DNA from 2 places in the Staphylococcus sp. FW104-15G4D genome. Region 1 is predicted to be linked to the other one. Evidence: predicted binding sites of a transcription regulator. Region 1 holds the regulator's gene; the other holds the start of a gene.
What was found. Region 1 encodes NrdR, which represses ribonucleotide reductase genes. Its sites were predicted from a motif close to AACACNATATATNGTGTT; they were not measured.
Positions count from the first base shown of each region.

Region 2: nrdI (class Ib ribonucleoside-diphosphate reductase assembly flavoprotein NrdI) is a predicted target of NrdR. The motif match lies at 7,308-7,325, and genes of this name have one in related genera.

Region 1 is NZ_JBYTCH010000001.1:1,128,291-1,138,037, reverse strand. It holds gene mutM (bifunctional DNA-formamidopyrimidine glycosylase/DNA-(apurinic or apyrimidinic site) lyase) at 1-368, shown strand, start outside; gene coaE (dephospho-CoA kinase) at 384-983, shown strand; gene gap (type I glyceraldehyde-3-phosphate dehydrogenase) at 1,180-2,205, shown strand; gene nrdR (transcriptional regulator NrdR) at 2,561-3,031, shown strand; gene dnaB (replicative helicase loading/DNA remodeling protein DnaB) at 3,032-4,417, shown strand; gene dnaI (primosomal protein DnaI) at 4,417-5,337, shown strand; gene thrS (threonine--tRNA ligase) at 5,685-7,622, shown strand; lysine riboswitch at 7,672-7,847, shown strand; gene AC3WQX_RS05520 (amino acid permease) at 8,068-9,567, shown strand; ribosomal protein L20 leader region at 9,628-9,747, shown strand, end outside.
Region 2 is NZ_JBYTCH010000001.1:217,150-226,896, forward strand. It holds gene AC3WQX_RS01060 (ABC transporter permease/substrate-binding protein) at 1-388, shown strand, start outside; gene hisC (histidinol-phosphate transaminase) at 535-1,590, shown strand; gene AC3WQX_RS01070 (5' nucleotidase, NT5C type) at 1,735-2,268, shown strand; gene AC3WQX_RS01075 (diacylglycerol/lipid kinase family protein) at 2,443-3,369, opposite strand; gene AC3WQX_RS01080 (peptide MFS transporter) at 3,513-5,018, opposite strand; gene queF (preQ(1) synthase) at 5,338-5,838, opposite strand; gene AC3WQX_RS01090 (DMT family transporter) at 5,853-6,719, opposite strand; gene nrdI (class Ib ribonucleoside-diphosphate reductase assembly flavoprotein NrdI) at 7,507-7,905, shown strand; gene nrdE (class 1b ribonucleoside-diphosphate reductase subunit alpha) at 7,868-9,747, shown strand, end outside.

The sequences.
Region 1 (9,747 bases):
TTAATAAATACGCTAATAAACCTATTAAACAAATGATTTTAGATCATAAAGTGATTGCCGGTGCTGGTAATATTTATGCTTGTGAAGCACTTTATAGAACTGGTATTCGACCTGATAAAATTGCTAACTCATTGAGTCATCAACAAAAAGAGATGTTATTTTATTATGTTCGAGAAGTTCTTGAAGAGGGTATTAAATACGGTGGAACAAGTATTTCTGATTATCGCCATGCTGACGGTAAAACCGGAGAAATGCAATTGCATTTAAATGTTTATAAACAGAAATATTGTAAAACATGTGGGCATGAAATAGAAACAAAAGTGATTGCCACTAGAAATAGTCATTTTTGCCCAAATTGTCAGAAATAAAGGAAGCGTGAAAATATGCCAAAGATTATTGGACTAACAGGTGGAATCGCAACTGGTAAATCAACAGTCTCAGAATTATTAACTGCTTATGGATTTAAGGTTGTTGATGCGGATGTTGCATCTCGAAAAGCTGTTAAGAAGGGTTCAAAAGGATTAGATCAAATAAGAGAGAAATTTGGTCAAGAAGCTATTGACGACAATGGTGAGATGAATCGTAAATATGTTGGAGAACTTGTCTTTAATAATCCAGAACAACGAATAGAACTTAATAAGATAGTTCATCCTATTGTTAGAGAAATAATGGAAGAAGAGAAGAATCACTACCTAAATGAGGGATACAATGTCATTATGGATATTCCTTTGTTATTTGAAAATGATTTACAAGATACTGTGGATGAAGTTTGGGTAGTTTACACTTCTGAAAGTATTCAAATTGAACGTTTAATGGAAAGAAATGATTTATCACAAGAAGATGCTAAGGCACGTGTGTATAGTCAAATATCTATTGATAAGAAAAGTAGAATGGCGGATCATGTCATAGACAATCTAGGTGATAAACTTGAATTAAAACAAAATTTACAACAACTTCTTGAAGAAGAAGGTTATATCGATTAATAAAGTTAACGTACACAAAGCATTGTTTTGTGTACGTTTTTTATTTTTGTATGTTAAATAATAAGTATAACTTATTTAAAATGATAGATAAAAGTTCGAACATGAGTATAGGGAAACGCTTTCAAAAGACAGATAATATGTTATACTAATTTCATAAAGTATAACATATAAATAAATGTTCAAGGGGTGCTTTTTAATGTCAACGAATATCGCGATTAATGGAATGGGTAGAATTGGAAGAATGGTGCTACGTATAGCTTTAAAAAACGAAAACTTAAATGTTGTAGCGATTAATGCAAGTTATCCTTCTGAAACTATTGCACATTTAATTAATTATGATACAACTCATGGTACATATGATAAAAAAGTTGAAGCAACAGAAAATGGTATTAAAGTAGATAATCATGAAATTAAACTTGTTTCTGATAGAAATCCAGAAAACTTACCATGGAATGAATTAGATATCGACATTGTTATTGAAGCTACTGGTAAATTTAATCATGGAGATAAAGCCATTGCTCATATTAATGCAGGTGCAAAGAAAGTATTACTCACAGGCCCTTCAAAAGGTGGAGAGGTACAAATGATTGTTAAAGGTGTTAATGATGACAAACTTGATATTAATCAATATGACATCTTTAGTAATGCTTCATGTACTACCAATTGTATCGGTCCAGTTGCAAAGGTCTTGAATGATAAGTTTGGCATTGTAAATGGTTTAATGACAACTGTTCATGCCATTACTAACGATCAAAAAAATATTGATAATCCTCATAAGGATTTACGTAGAGCACGTTCTTGCAATGAAAGTATTATTCCAACTTCAACTGGTGCCGCTAAAGCGCTTAAAGAAGTGTTACCAGAAGTTGAAGGGAAACTTCATGGAATGGCTTTACGTGTTCCAACTAAGAATGTCTCACTTGTTGATTTAGTCGTTGATTTAGAAAAAAATGTCACTGCTGAAGAAGTAAATGAAGCATTTAGACAATCGGACTTAGATGGCATTTTAGATGTTGAAGATGCACCTTTAGTATCAGTAGACTTTAATACGAATCCTAATTCTGCAGTTTTAGATTCTCAATCTACTATGGTTATGGGTGAGAATAAAGTAAAAGTAATTGCTTGGTATGATAATGAATGGGGTTACTCTAATCGTGTTGTAGAAGTAGCTGAACAAATTGGAGAACTGATTGAGAAAGTGGCCACTGTTAAAGCAGTATAATTAAAAAACAGTATAAGACATGTAATTATAAGCTGTCGACAAAGTATGAACAATCATAAAGTTAGTATTCATCTAACTCATATTGGTTGATCTTTATCCTTTGTTGACAGCTTTCTTTTTGGAAATTTGTAGTAAGACTTATATCTTTATAATAAAAACATTAGAAAGCGTAATTAACTTAATTTAAATTTCTGTTTTAAACATTTATCCAAAGATTCAATTTTATAGTAAAATATCATTTAAAAATCTATATTTATAGCATTAAAATCTAAATTCTAGCGTAAATAACCTTTCTTTTTTACAATACAATTATGTAGTATAATGTACGTTAATCAAACTTAAGAGGGTGACATAAATGAAATGCCCAAAATGTAATTCAACACATTCTAGAGTAGTTGATTCTAGACACGCAGATGATGCAAATGCAATAAGACGAAGAAGAGAATGTGAAAATTGTGGAACTCGGTTTACTACTTTTGAACACATTGAAGTAAGTCCGCTTATCGTTGTTAAAAAAGATGGTACTCGAGAACAATTTTTAAGAGAAAAAATATTAAATGGGTTAGTGAGATCTTGTGAAAAGAGACCAGTAAGATACCAACAATTGGAAGATATTACCAATAAAGTCGAATGGCAATTACGTGACGAAGGTCAAACTGAAATATCCTCAAGAGATATAGGAGAGCATGTTATGAAATTATTAATGCATGTTGATCAAGTCTCATATGTTAGATTTGCATCTGTCTACAAAGAGTTTAAGGACGTTGACCAATTACTTGCTTCAATGCAAGGAATCTTGAGTGATAATAAACGGAGTGATTATTAAATGGGATTACAGTCGTATGAGTATGGGTTAAGACCTCAAGATAGCTTCGAAGTCATCAAAGAATTTCAATTAACGACAGAACATTTAGAAATATTGAACCGTCTCTTTACGCCGTTAATCGGTCCGCAATCTATAGGGCTTTATCACTTTATCAATCAATTTGTAGACGACCATCATCATTATCCGCTCACTCATTACATATTTATGAATGAGTTAAAAATCAATCTTTTAGACTTTAGAAAGCAGATGGATTATTTAGAAGCTATCGGGTTAATTAAAACCTTTGTTAAGCATGAAGAGCAGCAAACACGATTTGTATATCAATTAATACAACCTCCTACAGCTTATCAATTTTTTAATGATCCTATGTTATCTGTTTTTTTATATAGTGAAGTTGATAAAAATCGTTATCAGTCTTTAAAGAATCATTTTGAAAAAGACAAAAAGGATTTAAGTCATTATCAACAAACGACTAGGAAGTTTACTGAAGTTTTTAATGTACCCAAAAAGGTTTTGAATCAAGATTTATCTAATCTTAAACAAGCTAATCACTATAGTGGTATTGATTTATCCAATGAGACATTTGATTTCGAAATGTTGAGCCATATGTTAAATCAACACTTTATCAGTAATGAAATCGTAACTAAAGATGCTAAAGAATTAATTATTCAATTGGCTACGTTATATGGTTTGACTGCCGATGGAATGAAAAAAGTTATATTAAATTCAATTACTAGTGCACAACAATTATCATTTGAAGAAATGCGCAAGCAAGCACGATCATATTATTTGATTGAACACGAAAATCATTTGCCTAAATTACAATTGAAAGGTGAGTCTTTTGATAAATCAACTCAAGAAAAAGATACACCCCTAGATAATACTGATGAATGGTTACAACTATTAGACGAAACTAGTCCTATAGATATGTTAGCGAGTTGGTCAGGTTCTGAACCTACGCAATCACAAAAAAGTATGATTGAAGAATTAATTGATAGAGAAAAAATGAGTTTCGGTGTGATTAATATACTATTGCAATTTGTTATGCTAAAAGAAGATATGAAGTTACCCAAATCTTACATATTCGAAATTGCATCAAATTGGAAGAAAAAAGATATTAAAACAGCTAAGCAAGCGTACAACTATGCACTTCAAGTTAATCAACCTAAAAGTTATGACCAAAATTTCAAAGGGAATAGAAACTATTCCAGACAAAACAAGCAACTTATTTCAAAAGAGAAAACTCCAAAATGGCTTGAAAATAGAGAGGCTCAATCAAATTCATCAGCTACAAAAGATTCAACCACAAAAGATGAAAAATTAGAAAAAGATCGAAAAGCATTCTTAGAACGTTTGAATAAAAAATGGGAGGAGGGCAATGAGTAATGAAAAGTTTCAAGAACATAATGGGTGCGTCAGACGACTTAAATAAACGTATTGAGAAAATCAAGCAAAATGTTATAAAAGACCCAGATGTTAAAGAGTTTCTAGAGCAACATCAATCTCAACTTACGAATGCAATGATTGATGAAGATTTAAATGTTTTACAAGAGTATAAAGATCAACAGAAGCATTATGATGGTCATCGTTTTGAAGAATGTCCTAATTTTGTTAAAGGGCACGTACCTGAGTTGTATATAGAAAATGAAAGAATTAAGATTAGATATTTGAAATGTCCATGTAAAATTAAACATGATGAAGAACGCTTTAACTCTCAACTCATCACCTCACATCATATGCAACGTGATACATTAGATGCAAAATTAAAAGATATTTACATGACTGAACGTGATCGTTTGGACGTAGCGATGGCTGCAGATGAAATATGCACAAATATAGCTAATAATGAAAAAGTAAAAGGATTATATTTGTATGGCCCTTTTGGAACAGGTAAGTCATTTATATTAGGTGCAGTTGCTAATCAACTCAAATCGAAGAAGATTTCATCCACTATTGTTTACTTACCTGAATTTATTCGTACTTTAAAAGGTGGCTTCAAAGACGGTAGTTTTGAAAAGAAACTAGAACGTGTGCGTGAAGCTAATATACTTATGCTTGATGATATAGGTGCTGAAGAGGTTACACCATGGGTAAGAGATGAAATTATCGGACCATTATTACATTATAGAATGGTTCATGAGTTACCTACGTTTTTCAGTTCGAACTTCGACTATAGTGAATTAGAGCATCATTTATCTATGACGAGAGATGGAGCTGAGAAAACTAAAGCAGCTAGAATTATTGAACGTGTGAAAACACTATCTACGCCATATTATTTAGAAGGTAAAAATTATAGAAACAATTGAATTTTATCTTATGAGGTGTATAATGGACTTAAATCTTAATCGTTGAAACTATTGAAGATAAGATAATTTAATCACTATTACACAGAAAGTCATTAGTTGATGAGAATATGGCTAATATATTAAATTATTACTACTTCATAATGATATTTGTAATGAATATCCGGCTCGAGACCGTTATCTCATGTAGAGTAGCTTAGTTATTATTTTTATAAAGCTGAGCAACTAGGGTGGTACCACGACAAACTCGTCCCTTGTTATAGGGGGCGAGTTTTTTGTTTTGTGGATATTTATCTTAATCATTCAATAAGTCAACGATCAGATCTTTTTAATATTTAGGAGGGTTTAATATGGATCAAATTAATATTCAATTTCCAGATGGTAATTCAAAAGAATTTGATAAAGGTACTACTACTGAAGACATCGCTCAATCTATTAGCCCAGGTTTAAGAAAGAAAGCTGTAGCAGGTAAATTTAATGGTCAAATGGTAGATTTAACTAGACCACTTGAGGAAGATGGATCAATTGAGATTGTTACACCAGGTAGTGAAGAGGCTTTAGAGGTTTTACGACATTCTACTGCGCATTTAATGGCACAAGCTTTGAAGCGTTTATATGGTGATGTGAAATTTGGTGTAGGTCCGGTGGTTGAAGGCGGATTTTACTATGACTTTGATATGGATGAAAAAGTATCATCAGATGATTTTGAAAAAATAGAAAAAACGATGAAGCAAATCGTTAATGAGAATTATAAAATAGAACGAAAAGTTGTAAGTAGAGATGAAGCTAAAGAATTCTTCAAAGATGATCCATATAAATTAGAACTTATTGATGCAATTCCAGAAGATGAGAGCGTTACTTTATACTCACAAGGTGAATTCACTGATTTATGTCGTGGTGTACATGTACCTTCGACTTCTAAGATAAAAGAGTTTAAATTACTATCAACTGCAGGTGCTTATTGGCGTGGTGACAGTAACAATAAAATGTTACAACGTATATACGGTACTGCGTTTTTTGATAAAAAGGATTTAAAAGCGCATTTACAAATGCTTGAAGAACGTCGTGAAAGAGATCACCGTAAAATCGGTAAAGATTTAGAATTATTTACTAATAGCCAACTTGTTGGTGCTGGATTACCTTTATGGTTACCAAATGGCGCTACAATCAGACGTGAAATTGAACGCTATATTGTAGATAAAGAAGTGAGCATGGGATATGACCATGTATATACTCCAGTATTAGCAAATGTTGATTTATATAAAACTTCTGGTCACTGGGATCATTACCAAGATGACATGTTTCCACCTATGAAATTAGATGAAACTGAAGAAATGGTATTAAGACCAATGAACTGTCCACACCATATGATGATTTATAATAATAAACCACACTCTTACCGAGAATTACCAATCCGTATTGCGGAATTAGGTACTATGCATAGATATGAAGCAAGTGGTGCAGTTTCAGGTTTACAACGTGTTCGTGGAATGACTCTTAACGATTCTCATATATTCGTGAGACCAGATCAAATTAAAGAAGAGTTCAAAAGAGTAGTCAATATGATTCAAGAAGTTTATGAAGACTTCGGTTTTAAGGATTACACTTTCAGATTAAGCTACAGAGACCCAGAAGATAAAGAAAAATATATGGATGATGATGAAATGTGGAATAAAGCTGAATCAATGCTCAAAGAAGCAGTTGATGAAATGGGTCTACCATATGTAGAAGCTATTGGTGAAGCGGCATTTTATGGTCCTAAACTTGATGTTCAAGTTAAAACTGCGATGGGTAAAGAAGAAACTTTATCTACTGCGCAGCTTGATTTCTTACTACCTGAACGTTTTGAACTCACTTATATTGGTAGTGATGGTGAACAACATAGACCAGTAGTTATTCACCGAGGTGTTGTTTCTACAATGGAACGTTTCGTCGCATTCCTTACTGAAGAAACTAAAGGAGCTTTCCCAACATGGTTAGCACCAAAACAAGTCGAAATCATTCCAGTTAATGTAGATTTACATTATGATTACGCCCGCCAATTACAAGATGAACTTAAATCGCAAGGCGTTCGTGTTGAGATTGATGATCGTAATGAAAAAATGGGTTATAAAATTCGTGAAGCGCAAATGCAAAAAATACCATACCAAATTGTTGTAGGGGATAAAGAAGTAGAAAATAATGAAGTCAATGTAAGACAATATGGTTCCCAAGATCAAGAAACACTTGAAAAAGATGAATTTATTTGGAATTTGGTGGATGAAATTCGTTTGAAAAAACATAGATAACCTTGAAAAGATAGGTCGTATCATGTATATTACAGATGAATGAAATAAAATTAGAGTTAGAGGTTGCATCTTTAATTAGTAACTAGTCAGAAGTCGTATGGGACATGTGTTGAATTAGTGAAAGGTAACGATGCCGAAACAATTGTAAAACCATAATTTATAATTGTTGGGACAGTTTTCGACAAGAAGCTGTACTGTCACAGAATGTGATGTGCTACCTTATATAGATAAAACCTAAGTGGTTGCATATCTTAAAGGTATGTAACCACTTTTTATTTTCGTATTGTGTAGTATTTAGCTTAATAAATGATTTAGTGCTATTATTGTTACAAAGTTTGTTGCTTATAAATTTTTTAATCAAACTTTCATATTTAAAATATATATTTATTACACAAAGAGAAAAATAGTTACATGTTAGCCTCTAAGACAAGGAAAGGGAGCTTCTATGAGTAAAAAAGAAAATCAAAATGACGGTGTCCAAAGAGGATTAAAAGACCGTCATATTTCAATGATCGCTATAGGCGGTTGTATTGGTACAGGTCTATTCATGACATCTGGTGGTGCTATTCATGATGCTGGTGCGTTAGGTGCTTTAATTGCTTATGCAATTATTGGTACAATGGTATTCTTCCTGATGACATCTCTTGGGGAAATGGCTACTTATTTACCAGTTTCCGGTTCATTTAGTACATATGCTACACGCTTTGTTGATCCATCACTGGGATTTGCATTAGGTTGGAACTATTGGTTTAACTGGGTAATAACTGTTGCTGCTGATGTTACCATTGCTGCACAGGTTATACAGTATTGGTCACCTATGCAAGGTATACCAGCGTGGGTTTGGAGTTGTATCTTTTTAGTAATTATATTTGCCCTAAATTCTTTATCAGTGAGAATTTATGGTGAAAGTGAATATTGGTTCGCTTTAATAAAAGTAATAACTGTAGTTATATTTATTGTCATTGGTTTATTAACAATTGTTGGAATTATGGGTGGTAAATACGTCGGTTTTGATACATTTACCAAAGGTGATGGTCCTATTCTAGGTGGAAATTTAGGTGGTAGCCTATTATCAATTTTAGGAGTATTCCTTGTTGCAGGTTTCTCATTCCAAGGAACAGAATTAATAGGTATCACAGCTGGTGAGTCTGAAAATCCAGAAAGAGCCGTCCCTAAAGCGATTAAGCAAGTGTTTTGGCGTATCTTATTATTTTACATTTTAGCAATATTCATAATAGGTATGTTAATTCCTTATGATAGTAAGTCTCTAATGGGCGGTGGAGATAGCATTTCTACTTCTCCATTTACACTTGTGTTCAAAAATGCTGGTCTTGCTTTTGCAGCATCATTTATGAACGCCGTTATATTAACGTCTGTTTTATCTGCTGGTAACTCAGGAATGTATGCATCAACTCGTATGTTATATTCAATGAGTAAAGACAAATTAGCATTTTCTTCTTTTGGTAAGACTAACAAAAGTGGCGTACCTTATTTATCATTAATTGCTACTGGTGTACTTGTTGTAATTATCTTTGCTTTACAGCATATAAGTGGAGATGCATATGAATATATTGTTGCAGCTAGTGGTATGACAGGGTTTATCGCTTGGGTAGGTATAGCAATAAGTCACTATAGATTCAGACGAGCATTTGATAAACAAGATTATGATAAAAGTAAACTTAAATATAAGGCTAAGCTGTTCCCATTTGGCCCTATATTTGCAGGTATATTATGTATAATTGTTATCATCGGACAAGATGTAGACTTTATAAAAACAGGACATTTTGATCTTAATCGTTTTGTTATTACTTATATGGGAATACCTGTTTTCTTAGCATTCTTCATTTACCATAAGCTACGCTATAAAACGAAAATGATTCCACTTAAAAAAGTTGATTTAAGACAAGATGTTTCGATGGATGAAATTAGACATCACAATAAATAACAAAAAAACAATTGACTTACATGTTTATTATTGATATGATTAGTAACGTTGAATACGAAACGAACCAAGTAGAAGCACCCGCTTCTCACCTGTAGCGACGCAATAGCAGTTGGCAGGTTAATCATGTTACACAATAAATGTGTGGAAGAAGAGCGGGTATTGTTACTCGCTCTTCTTTTT
Region 2 (9,747 bases), 910 kb from region 1:
TCGTCCTGATGGTTTTAAAGCCGTTAAAAAGGCGTATAATCTTAATATTTCTAATGTGAAAACAATGGAACCAAAGCTACGTTATACAGCTGTTGAAAAAGGAGACATTAATTTAATCGATGCGTATTCAACAGATGCTGAATTAAAACAATATAATATGGTTGTGTTGAAAGACGATAAACACGTATTCCCACCTTACCAAGGTGCACCAATGTTTAAAGAAAAATTCCTTAAAGAACATCCTGAAGTTAAGAAACCACTGAATAAATTAGCTGGAAAAATTACAGATGAACAAATGCAAGAAATGAACTACAAAGTAACAGTTAAAAAGCAAGATCCTTATAAAGTAGCCAAAGATTATTTGAAAAAAGAAGGGTTAATTAAATAATATTTATTGAATTCCTGACACGATGAAATGTCAGGAATTTTTATTTATTAGCCATTAAAGGTTCATTGATTTTAAAATGCATTATTGTTTATAATTAATATTAAGTTTTTGAAAATTTCAGTCAATTTAGAGGGGGATGCTCAACTATGAAAAGTCAGTTAGATCAATTATGTGCATATGAACCTGGTCTTTCTCCAGAAGCATTAAAAAAAGAGTATGGTATTGAGGGTGAATTATTCAAATTAGCATCAAATGAAAATTTATATGGACCTACGCCAAAAGCCAAAGAAGCAATCAAGCAACATTTAGATGAGCTATATTATTATCCCGAAAGTGGCTCACCAAGTCTAAGAAAAGCTATTAGTAAACATTTAAATGTCGACGAATCACGTATTTTATTTGGGGCCGGCCTTGATGAAGTAATATTAATGATTTCAAGAGCGGTGTTAACACCTGGAGATAAAATTGTGACGAGTGAAGCTACTTTTGGACAGTACTATCATAATGCTATCGTCGAGTCAGCCGAGGTTGTTCAAGTTCCACTTAAAGAGGGTGGGTTTGATCTAGAAGGTATCCTACAAAGTATTGATGATCATACAGCTCTAGTTTGGTTATGTAATCCTAATAACCCAACTGGTACATATTTTGATCAAGAAACGCTAAATGATTTCTTGGAACGTGTGCCGAGTCATATTCCGGTATTAATTGATGAAGCGTATGTTGAATTTGTAACTGCACCAGATTTTCCTAACACTTTAGAGTTACAAGAAACATTTGAGAATGCTTTTTTACTGCGCACATTTTCTAAAGCTTATGGCTTGGCTGGATTAAGAGTAGGTTACGTAGTTGCTTCTTCTGATGCTATTGAAAAGTGGAACATCATTAGACCACCATTCAACGTTACTAGAATCTCAGAATATGCAGCAATTGCTGCACTAGAAGACCAAGCGTATTTGAAAGAAATTACTCATAAAAATGCTATAGAACGTGAGAAATTTTATCAAATTCCTCAAAGTAAGCACTTTTTACCAAGTCAAACTAATTTCATCTTTGTAAAAACCAACAATAGTAAAGCGTTATATGATGAGTTACTAAAGGTAGGATGTATTACTAGACCTTTTCCGGATGGTGTAAGAATTACGATTGGATTTCCTGAACAAAATAAGAAGATGTTAGAAGTATTAAAAGACTTCAATTATTAAGATGTTCTAATATTTATATATTTAAAAGTTAAAAGGGTGTAGTGCAGAATGAAGATTTTTGAATGAATACTGTGCTACACTTTAATATTTGCTATACTAAATCATGTATTTAAGTTTCAAAATCATTAGGGAGTGTACTTTAGAATGTCTCGAAAGAAAATAGCTATAGATATGGATGAAGTCTTAGCTGATACGCTAGGTGAAATTATTGATGCAGTAAATGAGAGAGCAAATCTTGGGATTTCCATCGAATCTTTAAATGGTAAAAAATTAAAACATATGATGCCTGAACATGAAGGATTAGTGACTGAAATATTAAGAGAGCCAGGTTTCTTTAGACGTTTGAAAGTGATGCCACACGCTCAAGACGTAGTTGAAAAATTAAATCATCATTATGACGTATATATAGCTACAGCAGCAATGGATGTGCCAACATCATTTCATGATAAATATGAATGGTTATTAGAATTCTTCCCATTCTTAAACCCACAACACTTTGTATTTTGTGGGAGAAAAAATATTGTGAATGCTGATTATTTAATAGATGATAATCCAAAGCAACTTGAGATTTTTGAAGGTAAATCAATTATGTTTACAGCATCTCATAATATAAATGATGATAGATTTGACCGTGTAAGTGGTTGGAAAGACGTTGAAGATTATTTCTTAGGTAACTAGAATTTCTTTATAAAACATATAAACGGCAACTTCTAATTGTTATTTCAATAGAGGTTGCCGTTCACTATTATTCAAAACTTTATGTTTTCTTATTTAAAATTGATTTATATTCATGAAGTTGCGAGTAAATAATTAACTTTATTTAAATCAAATACTTAGCCTAAATAAATCAACTTATGATTTACCAAATTCTGGAAAAGTAAGAAGTTGTATTGCTTTAGGTAAAACTTCAATTTCAATAGGTGTTTCTAAACTAATCTCACCATCTATATCGACTTTCATATTAGGTTCAGTGGATAGAGAAATATGTTGACCTGGAATATGGTCTATGCCCTCAGTAATTTCATTCCAATTCATACTATCTCTTTTCTTAAAAATATCATTTAAAATACTAAAACTTTGATCATCGAATATAAACGTATCAACTTTTCCATCTTGAGGAGAGAGGTCAGTTAAAGGAACGCGTCCGCCACCGATATTTGGGCCATTAGCTATAAGAAGCATAGAGGTATTACCAGTTTCTTCTCTTCCATCAACGTTGAGTTTAAAGTTGAATTTACTAGGATTCATTAGTGTTTTTACTGTTGATCCAATATAACTTAGCTTGCCAAAAACATCCTTAGAACCTTCTTGGACATTCTCAGCATTTTGAACTATTAGCCCTAAACCAACAAAGTTAAGGACAAATGTATCATTAACTTTCATTACATCATATGAACCAACTTGTGCTGAAAGTAATTGGGAACTTGCATTTTTAAAGTTAGAGTCTAAGTTTAATGTTTTAGTGAAGTCATTAAATGTTCCACCTGGGATAATACCCACTGGTAATTGTAAATCGTGTTGCATGACACCGTTTACCAGTTCATTAACAGTACCATCTCCACCTAAAATAAATAATATATCTATTTCTGAACCATATTTATCATTCTTAATAGATTCACAGTATTTGATAATGTCGCCTTCGTTTTCACTTAACTGAATTGATAAGTGCTTACACATTGAACTAAGTGATTTGGTTACCTCACCAAGTCCTTCATATATATCTTTTAAGCCACTATGCTCATGATAAAACAAGACACCATGGTTATATTTATTTTCCATTTTGAATGCCTACTTTCGTAAAATTCTCTTAGTTTAAGGGTTACCCTTTTTCGAGTAACAAAAGCAAATAATTAGAAATTATAACTATTATAAAATAAAAAAACCACAAGTCGAAAATAATCGACTTGTAGCTAGAGATACGATTAACGAATGCCTTTCATCGCTTTTATAATTTTAGGACTGAAAGCAAGAATAATAAATGTAATTACAGCTGTAGTAACACCTAAGAAAATGAAGTAATTCGTTTGACCCAATGGATCTATTAATTTAACTAATGTACCATTAAATGCTTGAGCAGATGCGTTTGTTAATAACCATAAACTCATCATTTGAGCATTGAATGCTTTCGGTGCTAATTTTACTGCTGCACTATTACCAGTAGGAGAAAGACACAACTCACCAACGACACATATGATGTATGAGAGAATTACCCAGTTTACTGAGAAATGCGCGTTTCCGTAAATATTACCAATAATACCCATCATAATATATGATGCGCCAGCCATTAAAGCGCCTATAACAAATTTCATTGGTAGGCTAGGTTGACGTTTACCTAATTTTTGCCAAACTGCAGATACGACTGGTGCAAATAATAAGATAAACAAAGGATTTATTGATTGGAAGATGGCTTCACCGAAGTTTGTTTTCCAACCAAATAAATTTAATTTCATATCTGAATGCTCTATACCATAAATATTTAATACGTTAGAGCCTTGTTCTTGTATTGCCCAGAAAAGCATACCTAAAATAAATAAAGGAATAAAAGCTTTTACACGTGAACGTTCAATATCAGTTACTTCTTTACTACGAATCATAGTAGTGAAATAGATTATTGGTAATGCAATACCTAAAACGAGTACTGAATTACTAACTAGATCGAATGATAGTGTATGAGTTATGTAAGAAATGATAACTACTATCGCTATAACTGCTGTAATGGTCGCTATAATTATACTGTATTTTTTCTTTTCAGTTGGTGATAGTGGATTTGTTGGTTTCATGCCTACACTACCTAAATTTTTGCGATTAAATAATACGTACCAAACTAAACCTAATGCCATACCAATAGCAGCAATTAAGAATCCGCCATGGAAGTTTCTAACATTAATGAAGTGTTGCAAAATAATAGGTGAAACAAGTGCGCCAAAGTTAACAGACATATAGAAGATAACAAATCCTGCGTCCATTCTCACGTCATTTTGTGGATACAAACGACCTACAATATTTGAAATATTTGGCTTCATTAAACCTGAACCAACAATAATAAAGAACATAGAAGCGAATAGGCCAAACATTGCAAATGGTAAACTTAAACAGATATGTCCGATAATTATTAAAACTGCACCTATTAAAGTTGCACCACGTGTCCCTGTAATTCTGTCCGCAATCCAACCTCCTGGAATAGAAGACATGTATATTAAAGCCCCGTATACAGACATGATAGACATTGCCGTAGTTTTATCGATTCCAAGTCCATGATCTTGTATCGCAAAATACATATAAAAAATAAGCATCGCTCTCATGCCGTAGTAGCTAAAACGCTCCCAAAACTCTACGAAAAAGAGTACGCCTAAACCTCGAGGATGCCCAAAGAATCCATGTTGAGGTATTTCTTGAACTGCTTGCTCATGGGAATTATTCGTTGTCATAATATCATCCCATCCTTTCTTCCCCTAATACCATATTTAATTGTTTAAAAACGATTGTACTATTGTAAATAATAAGTTTCAACAATTTTCAAAAAATAAAAATAATATGAATATTCAGTCAATTTATAGATTTTACTACATTTATAAGATAATATGTGTCTTTATTTGATTAATTATAAGCATGTGTAGAAATAAATCAATATAAATAAAATACGCTTTAACGCGTCAAAGTGCAATACTTTTTTATCAAATTTGAAAATAATTTTTTATAACAAAAATCCTCCATTAAACATTTAATTTTAATGGAGGATAGTGGTATTTATCGATTATCAATCTTTTCAGGATACATATCGTGATTCATCAAACGATGTTCAGCCATCTTTTCATATTTAGAATTAGGACGGCCATAGTTTGTATATGGGTCAATTGAGATGCCACCTCTAGGTGTGAATTTACCCCAAACTTCAATATAATGAGGATCCATAAGTTCAATCAAATCATTCATAATTATATTCATACAATCTTCGTGGAAGTCACCATGGTTTCTAAAGCTAAATAAATATAGTTTCAATGATTTAGATTCAACCATTTTGACATTAGGGATATATGAAATATAAATTGTTGCAAAATCTGGTTGGCCTGTAATAGGGCATAACGATGTAAACTCTGGACAATTAAATTTGACGAAGTAGTCACGACCTTGATGCTTGTTATCAAAGGTTTCTAGAACATCTGGTCTGTAATTAAAATCATACGTATTGTTTTGATTTCCTAGTAAAGTAATATCTTGAAGTTCATTTTTTTGACGCCCTTGTGCCATTTAATTTAGCTCCTTTAACTTTCTTTTATATTTGATTCTCGTCGTGCCTTTTCAAACATATAGTAACTTGCGCTAATAATAACAACATAACCTAAAGTAGCTAACATATCTGGTGTTTCTCCGAATAAGATGAAACCAAATAATGCTGTGAATATTATAGAAGCATATGTGAAAATTGAAATGTCTTTAGCAGGCGCAAAGCTATATGCAAGTGTGATACCTATTTGTCCAACAGCTGCAGATAAACCTGCACCAAGCAAGTATAAAACTTGGACAGTTGTCATAGGTTCAAATGTGAAAATTGAGAATGGTATTAAGACAACAACTGAGAATAATGAGAAATAAAATACAATTGTATAAGGTTTTTCACGTGTACTAAGTGCACGAACACATGTGTAAGCTGACGCAGCAAATATACCTGAAAATAAGCCGGCTATTGATGGAATCACTGATGATGAAAATTCAGGTTTAACAATGAGTAACATACCTAATATAGCGATAATCATCGCTGATATTTGATATTTACGAACCTTCTCATGTAAAAAGATTAAACTTAGGAGAATTGTCCAGAAAGGATTCAATTTCATAAGTGTATCGGCATCACTAAGTACCATATGGTCAATAGCGTATATATTCAGTAATACTCCTATGAGACCTAGTGTAGAACGTGAAATCAATAAAGGTTGGCTACTCAGTTTACCAAATATAGGTTGCTTATATTTTATGATAAAAAATAGAGGTATAAACATAGCTACTAAATTTCTAGCTAAAGATTTTTGGAAGACAGGTAAGTCTCCAGCAAGTCTGAAGAATACAGACATAAAACTAAATCCAATAGCAGAAATTAATATAGCAATAATACCTTTTACTTTTGGATTCAATATTATCGCCTCAATACAATAAGATTAACGTAACTATATTAGCATAAATAAAGGAGCTATGCATGAGTACTTGCAAATTAAAAAGAGACGTTTTATAATAATAACACGAACACATGTTCTGTTAGTAAGTGCTAGACTATTAAGCAACTCAATTGTGGGTAATGAAAGTGATTAATATTCAAATTGGTATATATATGTTGCATACTATCATATTGAGATTTTACCAGGTCACACAATGAACAGGTACGTCTAAATTTTAGTAAAATGCAAGCAAAGAAACTTGAAAAAATTTTTTTATTCAGAATATTAGTCTTTAAACACGTAGTGGTGCACTTTCTAAAAATTTTAGTTTTTTCGTCATTAAACTTTAACTTTCATTAAACATTCTACTTATGTATAATGAAACACAGAATATAGTATTAACTTTTAAAACCAAACACTATATATAGTGTTTAGAGTTTAAAAGTTAATACTGGGAAATTAATTAATTTTAATGCAAAATCACACTAATTCAAATGATAAATCATTGCAAAATTAGTAATCAGTTACAAATAAAGCAATTTATCATTTAGTATTATTTAAGTTTTAAGTACTATATGTAGTGGTTATAAACTTAAAGACATACTAAAGGCATTAAAATAAACTTTCTTTTACAAGAAATAAGAATATTTAGAAATTAAAAATCATAACGGTTTACACCTCTATACTAGTGGTGCTTTTATTTTTTGAGTTTGTGAATGCTCAATATAGACACGACAACTAAAGATTGAAGAAAGAAGGTGATCCAATGAAAGTAGTATATTTCTCATTTTCTGGAAATGTTAGACGTTTTATAAAGCGAGCAGAAATTGATGACACGTTAGAAATTACTCAAGACAATTGTACGGAACCAGTAAATGAACCATATATCTTAGTTACTGGCACTATTGGATTTGGAGAAGTGCCACAACCTGTTCAATCTTTTTTAGAAGTTAATCACGCTCAATTACAAGCGGTAGCTGCAAGCGGAAATCGTAATTGGGGGCAAAATTTTGCTAAAGCAGGCCGTACAATCTCAGAGGACTATGATGTTCCTCTACTTATGAAATTTGAAGTACAAGGTACGAACAATGATGTAATTGAATTTAAGGATAAGGTGGGTAATTTCAATGAAAACCATGAACGAGAAGAAATACAATCATATTGAACTAAATAATGAAGTAACAAAGCGGAAAGATAATGGTTTCTTTGATTTAGAGAAGGATCAGGAAGCATTAAAAGTTTATCTTGAAGAAATCCACGATAAAACAATTTATTTCGATGATGAAATTGAACGTTTACATTACCTTGTGGATAATGACTTTTATTTCAATGTATTTGAGAAATACTCTGAAGAAGAATTACGAGAAATTACTGAATATGCTAAGTCAATCCATTTTCAATTCGCTAGCTACATGTCTGCAAGTAAGTTCTATAAGGACTATGCTTTAAAAACAAACGATAAAAGTCAATTTTTAGAAGACTATAATCAACATGTTGCAATTGTTGCCCTTTATTTAGCTAATGGTGATACTAAACAAGCAAAACAATTTATTTCTTCTATGGTTGAACAACGTTATCAACCAGCAACGCCTACTTTCTTAAACGCAGGTCGTGCACGTCGCGGTGAGCTCGTTTCATGTTTCTTATTAGAAGTTGATGATAGTTTAAATTCTATTAACTTTATTGATTCAACAGCGAAGCAACTAAGTAAAATTGGTGGCGGTGTCGCTATTAATTTATCAAAATTACGTGCCCGTGGAGAGGCAATCAAAGGTATTAAAGGTGTTGCTAAAGGTGTATTACCAGTAGCTAAAGCACTTGAAGGTGGATTTAGTTATGCCGATCAATTAGGTCAAAGACCTGGTGCAGGTGCTGTATATTTAAATATTTTCCATTATGATGTGGAAGAATTTTTAGATACTAAAAAGGTCAATGCTGATGAAGATTTACGTTTATCTACAATTTCAACAGGTCTTATTGTTCCTTCTAAGTTCTTTGATTTAGCTAAAGAAGGTAAAGACTTCTATATGTTCGCCCCACATACTGTAAAACAAGAATATGGTGTGACATTAGATGATATTGATTTAGAGAAATATTATGATGATATGGTTGCTAATCCTAACATTGATAAGAAGAAAAAAGATGCACGTGAAATGTTAAATACAATTGCACAAACTCAACTACAATCTGGTTATCCGTATTTAATGTTTAAAGATAATGCAAATAAAGTACATGCCAACTCCGATATTGGTCAAATTAAAATGAGTAATTTATGTACAGAAATTTTCCAATTACAAGAGACATCTATTATCAATGACTATGGTACACAAGATGAGATTAAACGTGATATTTCTTGTAATCTTGGCTCTCTAAACATTGTTAATGTTATGGAATCAGGTAAATTCAGAGATTCTGTTCACACTGGTATGGATGCACTTACTGTAGTGAGTGATGAAGCTAATATACAAAATGCTCCAGGTGTTAAAAAAGCTAATAGTGAGTTGCACTCAGTAGGTCTAGGTGTAATGAACCTTCATGGATATTTAGCAAAAAATAAAATCGGTTATGAGTCTGAAGAGGCGAAAGACTTTGCTAATATATTCTTCATGATGATGAACTATTATTCTATAGAACGTTCAATGGAAATAGCTAAAGAACGCGGAGAAAGCTATCAAGATTTTGACCAATCAGATTATGCTAATGGCAAATATTTTGAATTCTATACTTCACAAGAATTTGAGCCACAATTTGAAAAAGTTCGCCAGCTATTCGATGGTTTAGATATTCCAACTTCAGAAGATTGGAAAGCTCTACAAAAAGAAGTAGAACAATATGGTCTTTATCATGCTTACCGTTTAGCTATTGCACCTACTCAAAGTATTTCATATGTGCAAAATGCAACAAGCTCTGTAATGCCTATTGTAGATCAAATTGAGCGTCGTACTTATGGAAATGCTGAAACATTTTATCCAATGCCTTTCCTATCACCTGAAACAATGTGGTATTA